Regions from separate parts of the Neobacillus sp. NRS-1170 genome, predicted to be linked through region 1. Evidence: riboswitches for the same ligand, from Rfam matches in the RefSeq annotation. Region 1 holds a riboswitch; each other region holds the start of a gene.
What was found. Region 1 has a riboswitch for thiamine pyrophosphate ahead of ACIFOT_RS00205 (thiamine phosphate synthase). Riboswitches for the same ligand answer to the same signal wherever they lie in the genome.
Positions count from the first base shown of each region.

Region 2: it holds a riboswitch for thiamine pyrophosphate, as region 1 does, so the genes downstream of both, thiC (phosphomethylpyrimidine synthase ThiC) here and ACIFOT_RS00205 (thiamine phosphate synthase) in region 1, are expected to answer to the same signal.
Region 3: it holds a riboswitch for thiamine pyrophosphate, as region 1 does, so the genes downstream of both, thiM (hydroxyethylthiazole kinase) here and ACIFOT_RS00205 (thiamine phosphate synthase) in region 1, are expected to answer to the same signal.
Region 4: it holds a riboswitch for thiamine pyrophosphate, as region 1 does, so the genes downstream of both, thiT (energy-coupled thiamine transporter ThiT) here and ACIFOT_RS00205 (thiamine phosphate synthase) in region 1, are expected to answer to the same signal.

Region 1 covers NZ_JBITPF010000003.1:50,194-53,952, forward strand. The annotation lists gene ACIFOT_RS00200 (hypothetical protein) at 1-671, shown strand, start outside; TPP riboswitch at 799-907, shown strand; gene ACIFOT_RS00205 (thiamine phosphate synthase) at 1,059-1,643, shown strand; gene thiO (glycine oxidase ThiO) at 1,645-2,775, shown strand; gene thiS (sulfur carrier protein ThiS) at 2,787-2,990, shown strand; gene ACIFOT_RS00220 (thiazole synthase) at 2,993-3,759, shown strand, end outside; gene ACIFOT_RS00225 (thiazole biosynthesis adenylyltransferase ThiF) at 3,757-3,759, shown strand, end outside.
Region 2 covers NZ_JBITPF010000014.1:250,197-253,955, reverse strand. The annotation lists gene thiC (phosphomethylpyrimidine synthase ThiC) at 167-1,924, opposite strand; TPP riboswitch at 2,101-2,214, opposite strand; gene ACIFOT_RS06815 (small acid-soluble spore protein H) at 2,380-2,559, shown strand; gene ACIFOT_RS06810 (MFS transporter) at 2,602-3,759, opposite strand, start outside.
Region 3 covers NZ_JBITPF010000032.1:69,433-73,191, reverse strand. The annotation lists gene ACIFOT_RS15095 (hypothetical protein) at 1-140, opposite strand, end outside; gene ACIFOT_RS15090 (TatD family hydrolase) at 498-1,289, shown strand; gene ACIFOT_RS15085 (glutaredoxin family protein) at 1,304-1,549, shown strand; TPP riboswitch at 1,700-1,809, shown strand; gene thiM (hydroxyethylthiazole kinase) at 1,890-2,696, shown strand; gene thiD (bifunctional hydroxymethylpyrimidine kinase/phosphomethylpyrimidine kinase) at 2,710-3,519, shown strand; gene thiE (thiamine phosphate synthase) at 3,516-3,759, shown strand, end outside.
Region 4 covers NZ_JBITPF010000036.1:44,494-48,252, forward strand. The annotation lists gene ACIFOT_RS16170 (GNAT family N-acetyltransferase) at 1-357, opposite strand, end outside; gene ACIFOT_RS16175 (histidine kinase N-terminal domain-containing protein) at 464-1,624, opposite strand; TPP riboswitch at 1,824-1,930, shown strand; gene thiT (energy-coupled thiamine transporter ThiT) at 2,003-2,587, shown strand; gene ACIFOT_RS16185 (FeoA family protein) at 2,732-2,956, shown strand; gene feoB (ferrous iron transport protein B) at 2,956-3,759, shown strand, end outside.

The DNA of each region.
Region 1 (3,759 bases):
GCTCCGTCATTTCTTACATAAAGTATGGGAATCTAAAGATACCAAAGAATATTCAGTACGAATGCCCGGAATGCAGAAAAACCACTGAATTTATGCTTAATGCAAACTACCAGAGCAGTAAGCATGGCATGGTAACTGAGAGTAGTTGTCCATTATGTAAAAAATCAGCAGTATTCGTCATAATGACTAAGGAAGGTATAGATGAACAAGGCGAAAATGCTGATACTTTTATTTATGACCTTCAAGCTTCCAAACATCCGGTAAATCAAATAGAAAGTCTACCCAATATACCCAAGGATCTGATCAGGGCCTACCGTTCAGCAATAAATGTTTATGAAGCTAGAGAAAATTCAGCTACTGCCGTTATGTCAAAACGTGTGATTGAAAGTATCCTAAAGCATTTTCTCGGGGATAAAAGTAAGGCTCAGCCTTTGTCTCAACAGCTTGAAATCCTGCCGAATCATGTGGATTTGGCAAAGCCTATTCAATCCCTTAGCCATTTATTGGCAACTGAGGGTTCCCTTCATCGGATGCTTGAATTGGAAACGGAAATGGATTACGAGACAACATCGTTAATAATGGACTTATTAGAAAACTTGATTGAGTATCTTTTTGTTTTGCCCGGGAAAATCGAAGTTACCAATAATAAGATAGGAAAGAAATTTAATTAGCAGAAAGCATAGTAAACTAAATATAAGTTAAATGAAGGTTCCCTTAGTATAAAAAAGTTATTTAACTTTTCTAACAGAAGTGTTAACATTATCCTTAAAGGTTAACATTACAAATTAATATTTCAAGCAATTCCGCTAGAGGTGCCTTTTTAAAGGGCTGAGATTGAAGTGTTACTTCGGGACTCTATGAACCTGATCTGGGTAATACCAGCGTAGGGAAGTGGAAAACTGGATATTTGAAGAACCATCGTTTCTATTCAAATTTTCGACCACTTCCTTAAACATTTGGAAGTGGTTTTTTGTTTTTCACTTTATTTCATAGATAAGCGGAATCTTCTCAAAGGAGGGACTTGTATTTTCACTAGTTTTAATGGGAAAGAGTTCCATATTATCTCCAATGGAAAAATGCCGATCGAGCAATTATGTGAAATTGTAATGGATATTCACCCATATGTAACGGCGATTCACTTACGAGAGAAACAAAGATCAGCTAGGGAGCTTTTTCACGCAGTTGAACTTTTAACAAAGAAAAACATACCCCTATCTAAGATCATTATTAATGATCGGGTCGATGTTGCCTTCGTAACAAGGGTCAGGGGAGTTCAATTAGCCTTTCATAGTTTAGATGCAGACCTTGTAAAAGAAAATTTTCCTCAACTTGTGTTAGGGAGTTCCATTCACTCCTACGAGGAAGGAGAAAAAGCAAAAGAGAAGGGTGCTGATTACCTCCTATACGGTCATGTTTTCCCTTCACAGTCAAAACCGGGTAAGACCCCAAAAGGGTTTGAAGAATTATCGAGGCTAACACAACTATCCATTCCTGTTATTGCTATCGGAGGCATAACCCCAGAGAATACGGGGCAGGTACTTCAGGCAGGGGTAAAGGGGATTGCAGTCATGTCAGGAGTTTTAGAAGCGCCCGATCCATTATCCGCTGTTAAAACTTACGTTCATGCATTAGAGGAGGGTTAAAGTGGAAAATTCATTTGATGTTGCCATAATTGGTGGAGGAATTAATGGGACCTCCATTGCCTATCAACTATCAAAAATGGGAAGAAAAGCAATCATCATTGAGAAAGATCAATTGGCTTGCCAAGCGTCAAGTGCGGCTGCCGGAATGCTGGCAGCACAAGCGGAGATTGAACAAGACGGTCCTTTATTCCAGTTGGCTTTAAAAAGTCAGGCGATGTTTTCTGCAATCACAAGTGAGTTATATGAATATTCAGGAATCGATATCGAGTATGTGAATAAAGGGATGTTCAAAATTGCTGAAACCGAAGAAATAGCAAACGAAGTAAAAAAACAGGTTGCCTTTCAAAGGAAATGGGATCCAAAAATTAAATGGCTGGATGCAAAGGAATTACAAGAAATGGAACCTTCCCTTTCGCCAAATGTAGTCGGAGCGATGTTTCTCCCTAACGATGGGCATGTGCAGCCAGCAAAGTTAACCGATGCGTTTGCCAAAGCGGCAGTCTATTTTGGGGCGGAAATACGTGAAAACACGGAGGTCCTTTCGTTTATTTTTGAAAATGGACAGGTGAAAGGGGTTAAAACCACCAAAGGCATCATACATAGCGAGCAAGTGGTCGTAGCAACTGGGGCTTGGGCGGCGAAATTAATGCGTGAATCTGGGCTGGATATTAGTGTTTACCCTGTGAAAGGTGAGTGCTTTTCGATAAAAACGGATAAACCGATCATCAACACGACGATTTTTTCCGATAAACGCTGTTACCTGGTCCCAAAACGAAATGGGGAAATTTATATTGGGGCTACCATGATTGAACATACTTTTGATAACAAGGTAACGCCAGAAGGAATTACTACATTAATAGAAAGAGCCTCTCAACTTGTTCCTCAGATCAAGAAGGCAGCGTGGGAGCGGGTGTGGTCGGGAATTAGGCCGCAAACTGCCGATGGACTTCCTTACCTTGGTGAGCATCCCAACTGGAAGGGTCTGTTTGTTGCCTCAGGGCATTTTCGAAATGGGATTTTATTAAGTCCGATTACAGGGAAACTAGTAGCTGATCTATTGTCAGGCAGATTGCTAGATGAGAGTCTTCTCTCAGCATTTCAACTAGAACGACATAAAGTAACAGTGGGTTAGGGAGGTTAAACATGAAGGTATTATTGAATGGCGAGTTGGTCCAATTGCCAGAGCAGGTCTTGTTTGTTTCAGATGTTCTCAAACATTATGAAATCCATGATAAGGTCGTTGTCGTGGAAGTTAACGGCGAGATATTAACCAAGTTAGAACACCAAAGTACTAGATTAGCAGATAAAGATAAAATTGAAATAGTCCATTTTGTAGGAGGCGGTTGATTATGTTAAAAATCGGTTCATTATCCTTTCAATCTCGTTTGTTACTGGGAACGGGAAAGTATCCAAGCTTTGAAATCCAGAAGGAAGCCGTGGAAGTTTCCGAAGCAGAAATCCTTACGTTTGCGGTTAGACGTATGAATATTTTTGAATCAAGCCAGCCGAATTTTTTAGAACAGCTAGACACCAATAAATATACACTTCTGCCCAATACGGCAGGAGCAAAAACCGCAGAGGAGGCTGTCCGGATCGCCAAATTAGCCAAAGCTTCAGGCCTATGCGATATGATTAAAGTGGAAGTGATCGGCTGTGATAAAACATTGCTCCCTGATCCGATTGAAACCTTAAAAGCGACAGAAGAATTAGTGAAGGAGGGATTTATTGTCCTGCCGTATACCTCCGATGATGTGGTTTTAGCCAGGAAGCTTCAAGAAGCCGGTTGTCATGCTGTCATGCCAGGGGCATCGCCAATCGGATCTGGTCAAGGAATCATCAATCCTGTTAACCTGAGCTTTATTATCGAACAAGCGGTCGTTCCTGTGATTGTGGATGCAGGGATTGGCTCACCAGCAGATGCGGCTTTGGCAATGGAATTAGGAGCGGATGGGGTGTTATTAAATACGGCTGTGTCAGCGGCCAAGGATCCGGTAAAAATGGCCAAAGCGATGAAACTAGCGATAGAAGCGGGACGATTAGGCTATGAAGCCGGTCGAATCGAGAAAAAGAGATATGCAACAGCAAGCAGTCCAAAGGAAGGAATGAGTATCGGGTG
Region 2 (3,759 bases), on a different contig from region 1:
GCTTTCAGCGAACCCACACTTCTGACATTTTCTCATTCCAGGGGTTTCCCAAAAAATATGTCTACATCGGCACTGAATGGATTCTATTCTACCTTTTAAAAAATGAATTTTTTGGTATAAATCATCAATTTCTTCTATTAATCTTTTTACTTCATAGGAAGAAGTATTATCGGTATAATTTTGACCCATTGATGAGAAACTCCTCCGCTTTTTTCTTCATACCTGCATACCTTTCATCTTCCTTTGCCATACCTCGAATATCATGGGAAATTTTCATCGAACAGAACTTTGGACCACACATGGAACAAAAATGAGCTGTTTTGGCCCCTTCAGCAGGGAGCGTTTCATCATGGTATTCTCTTGCACGTTCTGGATCCAATGAAAGGTTGAATTGGTCTTCCCATCTGAATTCGAAACGAGCTTTCGATAAGGCATTGTCTCTCAATTGCGCCCCTGGATGACCTTTGGCCAGATCAGCAGCATGTGCCGCAATTTTATAAGCAATAACACCATCACGAACGTCATTCTTATTGGGTAAGCCAAGATGTTCCTTTGGTGTTACATAGCAAAGCATGGCGGTTCCAAACCAGCCAATCATCGCGGCGCCAATGGCGGAAGTAATATGGTCGTAACCTGGTGCAATATCGGTTGTTAAGGGCCCAAGCGTATAAAAAGGAGCTTCTCTACAAATTTCCATTTGCTTTTCCACATTTTCCTTAATCATATGCATCGGAACATGTCCAGGGCCTTCAATCATGACCTGGACATCATGCTTCCAGGCAATTTCCGTCAATTCCCCTAAAGCTTCAAGCTCTGCAAATTGCGCTTCATCATTGGCATCGGCAATGCTGCCAGGGCGAAGTCCATCTCCCAATGAAACCGAAATATCATACTTCTTTAAAATTTCACAAATTTCTTCAAAATGGGTGTAAAGAAAATTTTCCTGATGGTGGGCCAGACACCACTGCGCCATAATCGAACCCCCACGGGATACAATACCTGTCGTCCGTTTCGCTGTCAAAGGGATAAAACGTAACAACACACCAGCATGAATCGTAAAATAATCGACCCCTTGTTCCGCTTGTTCAACCAAGGTATCGCGATAAACTTCCCAGGTTAGATTCTCAGCAATTCCGTTCACCTTTTCAAGGGCTTGATATATCGGCACCGTTCCTACTGGGATAGGGGCATTGCGAATAATCCACTCTCTTGTTGTGTGTATATTTTTTCCAGTGGATAAATCCATGATTGTATCAGCTCCCCAGCGAGCAGCCCACGTCATTTTTTCAACCTCTTCTTCAATCGAGGAAGAAACAGCTGAATTTCCAATATTGGCATTGATTTTCACATGGAAATTTCGTCCAATAATCATCGGTTCACTTTCAGGGTGATTTATATTGGCTGGAATAATTGCTCTCCCGCGGGCAACTTCATCCCTGACGAATGCAGGCTCTACATTTTCACGAATCGCGATAAACTCCATCTCTGGAGTGATGATCCCTTTTTTCGCATAATGCATTTGGGTAACATTATGGCCTTTTTTGGCACGCAAAGGTGATTTGTTTATGTTAGGAAACCATTCAAGATTGGCCCGCTCGTCTGCATCACGGTAGCCATTATCTCGTGGCATTATCTCTCTTCCCGCATAGTTTTCAACATCATTGCGTTCATAAATCCATTTTTTGCGAAGTGCCTGAAGCCCTTTCCTGATATCAATTTGATGGTTCGGGTCTGTATAAGGCCCACTTGTATCATAAACTCGAACAGGTGCATTTTCCTCTTCACCATAAGTTGTAACCGTTCGTGTCAACTGAATTTCTCTCATCGGGACTTTAATGTCAGGTCTTGATCCTTCAAGATAAACTTTTCTGCTTCCTGTAAATGGTGATTGTATTCCGATGTTTACATTTACTTCCTTTTGCATTGTAACTTCCTCCTAAAAATGATAGATTTTGCAATCTAGAAGTTACAGCATAGTCCATTACATGTTAAGTCCATAGACAGACATATAAATAGATGACAATAAAAAAAGGCTCTGTTGGAAAACAGAACCTGATTAATCGTCAAAAAGTAGCGGCGCATAATCGAAAAACGAAAATGACACCTTCAAAACTACTTCCCTACGCTGGTATGATCCAGATCAGGTTCAAAGGGTCAAAGGATTTTATGCATCCTTCTCTCAGTCCGAGCCATCGGACCCCCCTAGTAGAACAAACAACAATATATTGTTATGTAACTTACATATAATTAATAACATAATTCTAACTATTAATAAAGCTTTTTACATCACTCAACCAATAAATTATTCCATTCATACGAATAAACCCTTCGTTTAATACAAATACTCTTGTAGTAAAAAACGAAAGGAGGTTACTCATGATGGATGCACAACGCGCACAGGAAATATGTAATTCACCGCAAATGGAAAACGTGACCTATAACGGTACACGCATTTATATTGAGCATGTAGATCAACAAAGTGGAAAAGCAACCATTCATCCGCTAGACGAACCAAGCAATAAACAAAGTGTTTCTGTTACAAACCTAGTAGAACGATGATGAAACGAAAAGCAGTAAAGAACGTTTACTGCTTTTTCATTTTTAGTTAAAGCCTCTTATCTCTTCATTCAGCATGACGGCAACAGAAATGAAAATGATGATACTACTAAAAAGAATAAAAGTGAAGATTTCTCCCATCCCTTCTGCTAACCAGCCAGTTATCAGATATCCTAAAGGTAAAAGAGCAAATGAACCTAACATATCTAAGCTCGCGACTCTCCCAAATTTTTCTTCTGGGACAAGTTCTTGAAGACTCGTTTCCCAAATCAAACCGAATAACATAATTCCGGCACCTTCCATAAACATACACAACATTAAAATCGGAACACTCGAGATAAATGGCATCATTAACAATGCTGCTCCACTTAATGCAACTCCCCCATAAGCAAGCAACCCTCTTTTTTTCCATTCTTTTCTTAAACCAAAAATGATCCCACACAAAATAGCCCCTGCCCCGGACGAAGAAAGAACAAGACCAAATACAACTGGTTCAAACTCATAATAAATATTTACAAGCCATGGTATTAACACCCTAATGATGCCGCCTGAAAAAATATTTATTAAGGAGAATGCTAGAATCGTAATCCATAACCAGGGCTTTTCTTTAAGGACCACAATCCCTTCCAAAAAATCCTGTTTGATTGAATTTTTCTCACTTTGAATTTCTTTTATTTTTTGAAAGGATAACGTCCGAAGGCTAAATAAAAAGATTAATGAAATAATGTAAGTAACGGCATCAATTCCAAATCCCCAGCCTGAAGATAAGGAAGATACAATCAATCCTCCAATAATCGGTCCTGATATTCTTAACACCTGCATACTGACTTGAGTTAAAGAATTGGCGGCGTTTCGAATATCCTCTGTAAAAACCTTCGCTCGTACAGCTGAATAGGCTGGCTGAAAAAAACTATCCATCATGCCCATAACAAACATGATCATAAAAAGGACGGTCATATTTAACTGCCCCATAAATGCGATCACAGCTAAAATCATCATGAAGATAAAACGGACAATATCCACGATAAACATAATTTTTACTTTATTCATTTTATCAACCATGACGCCTGAAAACGGAAGCATCACGACAAATGGGGTCATATAAACCGCCATCACAGACCCCATCATTGCTGTCGAATGTGACACTTGAAGAACAACGATAGGAAGAATCACATTTGTAATCGAGCTCCCTAATAAAGAAAA
Region 3 (3,759 bases), on a different contig from region 1:
ATCCCAGCAATTAATGCAAGAATATTTAAAGAATCACCAAAATTGATAGTAAGACTAAAATGATTGTTAACCCTTACGTCAGTCTTATTATTGTTATTCGTACTAGAATGCGATTTCGGCCCCTTCATCTCATTTCCCACCAGAAACACCCCCATACTATTAATATATTATATTTCCATACACAAAACATTCCAAATATTTATCATGGTGTCAGGCACCATAGAAAGACAAAACCCCATGAATGTCCACGGACATTCATGGGGTTTTGTTTGTATTTAGAGAATTAGAGCGAAAAAAGTCGAAACAATGAAGAGTTTAAATTATTTCCTGTTTTCATGTTTTCTTAGGATAAGGAATGGTAAAATGGCTATATTATAGGCTCTATTAAAAATTAACGGTCGAGGAAATATTCCTTTATTCCTTGGGAAAGCGCAAGAACAGACATTTCTCGAATTTATTTGTCGTATGAAAGCGCTTTATTTGTTGATATAAAGGGGATGTGTAAGTTGCTTAAAATGATTGATGCCCATATTCATCTTGACCAATACAAAGATGATGAAATGAAACATATAATGAATAGTTCTCCACTGATAGATAGAATGATTTCCGTTTCAACTGATCTTGATTCGTGTATAAGAAACCTTGAATTAAGCCGAAAATATCAAAAAGTGAAGGCAGCTTTTGGTTTCCACCCAGAGCAATCATTGGCTAGTAAGGAGTACATAAGTGAATTACTAAAGTGGATAGATCAGCACCGTGGCGACATGATTGCTATCGGAGAGGTTGGGCTTCCATATTATTTAAGGCAACAGAATAAGGTTTCTGACGTCCAATATGAACAATATCATAATATACTGGAGAAATTTGTCCAAAGTGCGGTCGTATGGGATAAACCAATTGTCCTTCACGCAGTCCATGAGGATGCACCGATTGTTTGTGATCTTTTGGAAAAGTACTCTATTAAAAAGGCACATTTTCACTGGTTTAAGGGAGACCAGAAAACCATCATGAGAATGATAGAGAATGGCTATTTTATTTCTGTTACCCCTGATATCGTTTATAAAGAAAAAATAAGGAACATCGTTCACATGTATCCTCTAGAGCAGATAATGATTGAAACAGACGGTCCATGGCCGTTCGAAGGTCCTTTTACCGGGAAAATGACCCATCCGAATATGATGATTGAAACAATACGGGAAATTTCAAAAATAAAAAAATTGTCATTAGAAGAAGTTTCTGATACATTATGGCGAAACACGGTATCATTTTATGAGCTAGAAAATCGTTAAAAGAAGGGAAATCAATGATGAGCAAGCAAGTGATAGTCTATACGACAAACGACTGCATTGAATGTACAATGGTTAAAAAAGTTCTTACAGAAGAAGGGATCCTTTTTGAAACTAGGAACGTTTCGGAAAACCCTGAATATCAAAAGGAAGTGGAAGGGTACGGTTTTTTAGGGGTGCCAGTAACAGTTGTTGGTAATCGGGTAGTGAAAGGATTTACAAATGAATTAAAGGAGCTAATGGAGCTGGCGAAAAAAGAATAAAAACATTTAGTATATGAAGGAATAGACAAGGAAGTATTTTTTATTTATCATAATAATATTATGTAAACCTTATAGGATAATTTTTTTAAGTAATTAAATCTTTACTTATAAGTTTAATAGGAGTATTATTGATTTGAAATTAATACGTTAAGTATCTACTAGGGGTGCCCATAATGCGGGCTGAGAGAAAACGGCAACGTTTTTAACCCTTTGGACCTGATCTGGATAATACCAGCGTAGGAAAGTAGTCGAGAATAGTCATTGCGCTTACTTGCTTATGAACCAGGTCCATGTGTGGATCTGGTTTTTTTATTTTAAAAAAAGAAAAGAGGAAAATCTAATGGAAAAAAACAGTTTGTATGAAACATTACAAAAAGTAAGAGAAGTGAATCCACTTGTACATAATATCACAAATGTAGTGGTAACGAATTTTACCGCAAATGGGCTTTTGGCACTTGGGGCATCACCGGTTATGGCTTATGCAGAGGAAGAAGTAGCCGATATGGCCAAAATCGCTAGTGCGCTCGTTTTAAATATTGGTACCTTAAACTCTCAAAACGTCAATTCTATGATTCTTGCAGGAAAATCTGCAAATCAACACAATGTCCCGGTCATTTTTGACCCAGTTGGTGCTGGAGCAACAAGCTATCGGACAGACACAGCCCAAAAAATCATGAAGGAAGTTAAAGTCGCAATCATTAGAGGAAATGCGGCGGAAATTGCAAATGTCGTTGGTGAAAAGTGGGAAATCAAGGGCGTTGACGCTGGTAATACCGAGGGAAATGTGATTGATCTTGCGATTACAGCTGCCCAGAAAATGAATTGCTTAGTAGTCATTACCGGAAAGGAAGATATCGTCAGCGATGGCAATACCACATATGCCATTGCAAATGGTCATCCAATTTTAACAAAAGTAACGGGCACAGGATGCTTATTGACCTCTGTAATCGGTGCTTTTGCAGGTGTCGAAAAAGATCTAATCAAGGCTTCCGTTGCTGCGTTAACTTTTTATGGAATTGCAGCGGAAAAGGCAGCACAAAAAACAATTGAACAAGGACCAGGCAGTTTCCAAATCGAATTTTTAAACCAATTGTCAGTTGTTTCAACTGATGATATCAAACAATACTGCGCAATCAAACAGGTTTAAGGGGGCAAATAAAATGAAAAAAGCATTAACGATTGCAGGATCGGATAGCGGCGGTGGAGCGGGAATCCAGGCAGATCTTAAAACTTTTCAGGAATTACAGGTTTTTGGGATGTCAGCTTTAACCGCAGTTACCGCGCAAAATACACTCGGTGTTCATGGAGTGTATCCGATGTCAGTAGAAGCCGTAGTAAAACAAATGCAAGCGATTGGTGATGATATGGGAACGGATGCCGTGAAAACCGGAATGCTGTTTAATGCAGAGATTATCGAGGCGGTTGCTGAAAATATAAGAAAATATAATTGGGAAAATCTTGTGGTAGACCCCGTCATGATTGCTAAGGGTGGCGCTTCTTTACTGCAGAAGGAAGCCATATCAGCTATGAAAACATATTTATTGCCGCTTGCAAGGGTCATTACACCGAACATACCGGAAGCAGAGGTTCTTACTGGCATGTCGATTCAAACGGCCAAAGATAAAGAGGAAGCAGCTAAGAGATTATTAGAATTTGGCGTTCAAAACGTTATCATCAAAGGCGGCCATGATGAAGATGAATCTCTATCTATCGATTTATTGTTTGACGGGACAGAATTCTACAGTTTTGCCAAGAAACGAATTCAAACGAAAAACACTCACGGAACTGGCTGTACTTTTTCTGCAGCGATCACGGCTGAACTTGCAAAAGGCGAGTCTTTATATGACGCAGTTGCATTAGCGAAGGATTTTATTCATGATGCGATCCAATTTGATTTGGAAATTGGAAAAGGACATGGTCCAACCAACCATTGGGGATATCGAGTAAAGAATGAGGGCTTGATTTTATGAAAAACTTACGAGACTACCTAAAGGTTTATTTTATAATGGGCAGCCCTAACTGCCAGAGGGACCCTGCAGAGGTATTAAAAGAAGCCATCGCTGGTGGGATTACCCTGTTTCAATTTCGTGAAAAAGGAGAAGGCGCTTTAACTGGAGAGGAAAAATATACTCTCGCGAGAGGACTTCAGAGCATTTGCAAAGAGCATCAAATCCCGTTCATCGTCAATGACGATATCGAGCTGGCACTAT
Region 4 (3,759 bases), on a different contig from region 1:
ATAGTTAAGTAATGCTTGAACAGCTCGGGTCATAACCCCATGGCCTTCCGCATTTTTTGCAAGATAATAGCCAATACTGGTCATGCTATTATGCCAATCCATTTGGTGTAAGCCAATCGAGCCGACAAGTACTCCTTTATAAAGAATCCCAACATTAAATCCGGTACTATCTGCGAATTGATTAAGCCAAACAGGAATAATCGTCTCAAATTGATAGGGAGAAGTCATGCTGTCTACCCAGGGCAGCCACTTCCGCAAATGATTACGATTGTCCTCAACTAGTTGAAAAAGCTTTGAGGCATGGTGCCTCTCGAACAATTGAAGCTCAATTTCATTATCAACTTTTAATGTAAACATTGGACTTTTCTCCTGCTTAAATTTTTTCCTATATCCTATGCAAGATAGAGGGAAGTCGGAAGAAATTTCCTAGATAAAAAAAATCCCGCCTTTTTATTAAGTGGGATTAGTTTCTATCATTTATTAAATGTTCAGATTCCAAACTTAATGCAATCGGTAAATGTATGGAGAAGGTGGTTTTATTCGGTGTGGAATTACAGGTTAATTTCCCTTTGTGTTTTTCAATAATTTCTTTACAAACGAATAGACCTAGACCAGTACCAAGTTTTTTCGTCGTGAAGAACGGTTCAAAAATTGTTTTTTGCAATTCAGTTGGAATCGCAGGACCATTATTTGAAATGGTAATAATAATGTGTTTGTTGTCTTCTAAAGTACTGTTAATTTCTATTGTTGGATGGGGATTCGCATGATGATTTAAAACATCAATTGCATTAAATATAATATTGATAAAAACCTGTCTAATTTCATCAGCATAACCGTGCAGCGTTATTTCCTCACACAACTCTTTGATTATTTTAACTTTGCCATCAAGTATGCTAGGGTAGAGAAAGTTCAAAACTTCGTCTATCAATTTATTTAGTTTAAAGTAATCCTTTTCCTTCCCAATCAATTCTTTCTTGGATAATAACAGAAACTGAGAGATTCTAAAATTTAACTGATCTAATTCACTTGAAATAATATCAAGATATCTCATATTTGGAAAATCAGCTTTAAGCAATTGGATAAATCCTTGAACAGATGTGAGCGGGTTTCTAAATTCATGAATAAAGCTGGATGTCATTTGACCCAAAAGGGTTAGTCGATCCTGATGGGTTGAGTCGATGAACATAGTCTTTTCCTCGATGATTTTGTTTTTTGCTTCTGTATAATTAGAAACTGCATAGTATAAAAACTTGTCAAAACAGAAATTAATCCGATTGATCGATTCTTGCATTTCTCCCCATGATATCCCCGTTTTGCTTAAATAACTGTACATAATCGTTCTGCCAAGATTTACATTATAAACAAAATCCCCAATGTTAATATTGGCAATTACTCTTTCTTCCGATATTTCTTTTGCAATCTTTTCGATTACTAACAAAAGCTCCTCTTCGGTCAACTTATGCATATTTAAGATAACATGAAAAAGTGCTTTGCCATTTTCGCTTATTTTTTCTATATATGGGTCTTCTTTAGAAATAATATATGAATTTTCCCAATCAAGAAGCAATTGATCTTTATGTTTATCAAAGAAAGCAATTAAATCTGTTTGATCATTTTTAAACATATTGTCCCTCCCGAAACACATTACGCCTTACCATCATAATTCGCTGATAATGACAAAAAACCCTCTTAAAAACATGTTAAAATTATTTTCCTAATATTTACATAGTTAATTTGTCACAAAAATCTTCTTTTAAAAATAGTTTAAATTTACCCTTGTATTCGATTTGGAATAGTAGTATATTCATAAAGAATTAATTGTATAGTTCCACAGGGGGAGCTGCAAATGGCGGCTGAGAGTGAACGGTTGAGTTCTGACCCTATGAACCTGTTAGTTAACACTAGCGTAGGGATGTGGTTTGCCAGATAGATTAGCAATGCAGACAATCCTTATGTCTTGCATTGCTTTTTTTTGTTTACCAAAATGGAGGGAGAAATTGAAATGACTAAAAGAAATAATACTTTATTTATTACCGAGGTTGCTGTTTTTACTGCGCTCGCGTATTTATTGGATTATGTGGGAAATATTCTTTCGTTTAAAATCTGGCCGCAGGGAGGATCGGTTTCAATCGCAATGGTACCGATTTTCCTAATGGCCTTCCGCTGGGGAATGAAAGGCGGCCTTTTAACCGGATTTTTATTAGGATTATTACAGTTCATTCTTGGTTTTGCGCAAGTATATACAATTATTCAAGGAATTATTGATTACTTTATAGCTTTTACAGTGGTAGGCTTTGCGGGCATTTTTGCCCGTCAGATAAGCAAAATGCTTAATGAAGGGAAAAAAGGTAAATGGATTAGCTATGTAATATTTGGTGCTTTCATTGGGAGCTTGCTTCGTTATCTATGCCATTTCGTTTCAGGGTTCGTTTTCTTTGGAGAGTATGCCCCAAAGGGCCAGCCGGTTATGATTTATTCCCTGCTTTATAATGGGACATATATGCTTCCTAGCTTTGTGATTAGTGCCATCATTGTCATTCTTGTTATTGGAGCAATGCCAAAGAGAATGCTAGTCCGGGAAAAATAAGTTTTAACAAAAGAAAAGCCTCGCGGCTTTTTTTTTTCGCTTTTTTGTCACAAGTTGAATAGGCTAAATACCTTAACTAAATGATAAAATTACCTTATAAAGAAAGAGAATCATTCTCAATTAACATAGATAGGGTGAAAATACATGTTTGGTTTATTAAAAGCAGGGGATAAAGGAAAAATTATTGACATTTCACATGTGGGTCACCTCGTACAAAGACGATTGCTAGATTTAGGAATTACTGAAGGATCAGAAGTTTGCGTGAAGTGTGTAATGCCCTTTGGCGGTCCTATTATGATAGAATCCTGCGGCCAGTGTATTGGAATCCGGAGGAAAGAAGCAATTCAAATAGAAGTGGTGAGAATATAATGGAAATTGCTCTAATTGGAAACCCCAATACTGGGAAAACCTCGCTGTTTAATAATCTAACAGGTTCCTATGAGTATGTTGGCAACTGGAGCGGTGTAACAGTTGAAAAGAAAGTAGGAGTATTTAAAAATAATATTGGCAGATTAATTGACTTGCCTGGTGTGTATACTCTAAATCCGCTTTCAAAGGATGAAGGGGTTGTAACGTCATTCTTTTTAAATGAATCAGTGGATCGCTTGCTAAATATTCTCGATGCTTCTCAATTAGAGCGCAATTTGCATTTGACTTTGCAATTGCTGGAATTTGAAAAGCCTGCTCTTATCGGACTAAATATGATAGATGTCGCAAATAAACGCGGAATTCACATTGATGCATCAAAGCTGGCTAAAATACTCGGCGTTCCTGTTGTTCCTGCAGTCGCTCGAAGCGGGAAGGGCTGCGATAAGCTTGTAGATGTCATTTCCACGAATTCTATCATCCCCATAAATAGGAATCTTGTTCATTATGGGAATGAGGTTGAAGAGGCGATTTTGGCATTGTCCTATGAAATCACGGGTAAAACAGAACATTCACTAAGATGGCTGGCAATTCAATTCTTAGAGGGAAATGAATACGTTAAAAATTATCTAAATAGAATAAGTGACTCACAAAAAATCAGTGTCATAGCTGCTAACTTGGAATTGAAGTTACAACAACACTATGGCACCAAGTCTTTGGCTAATTTCATTTATTTAAAGAGAAAAGAAGTTATTGATAAAATTATCGCAGAAGTTGCGATAAAAAGTGATTCGGTTATTCCGCTT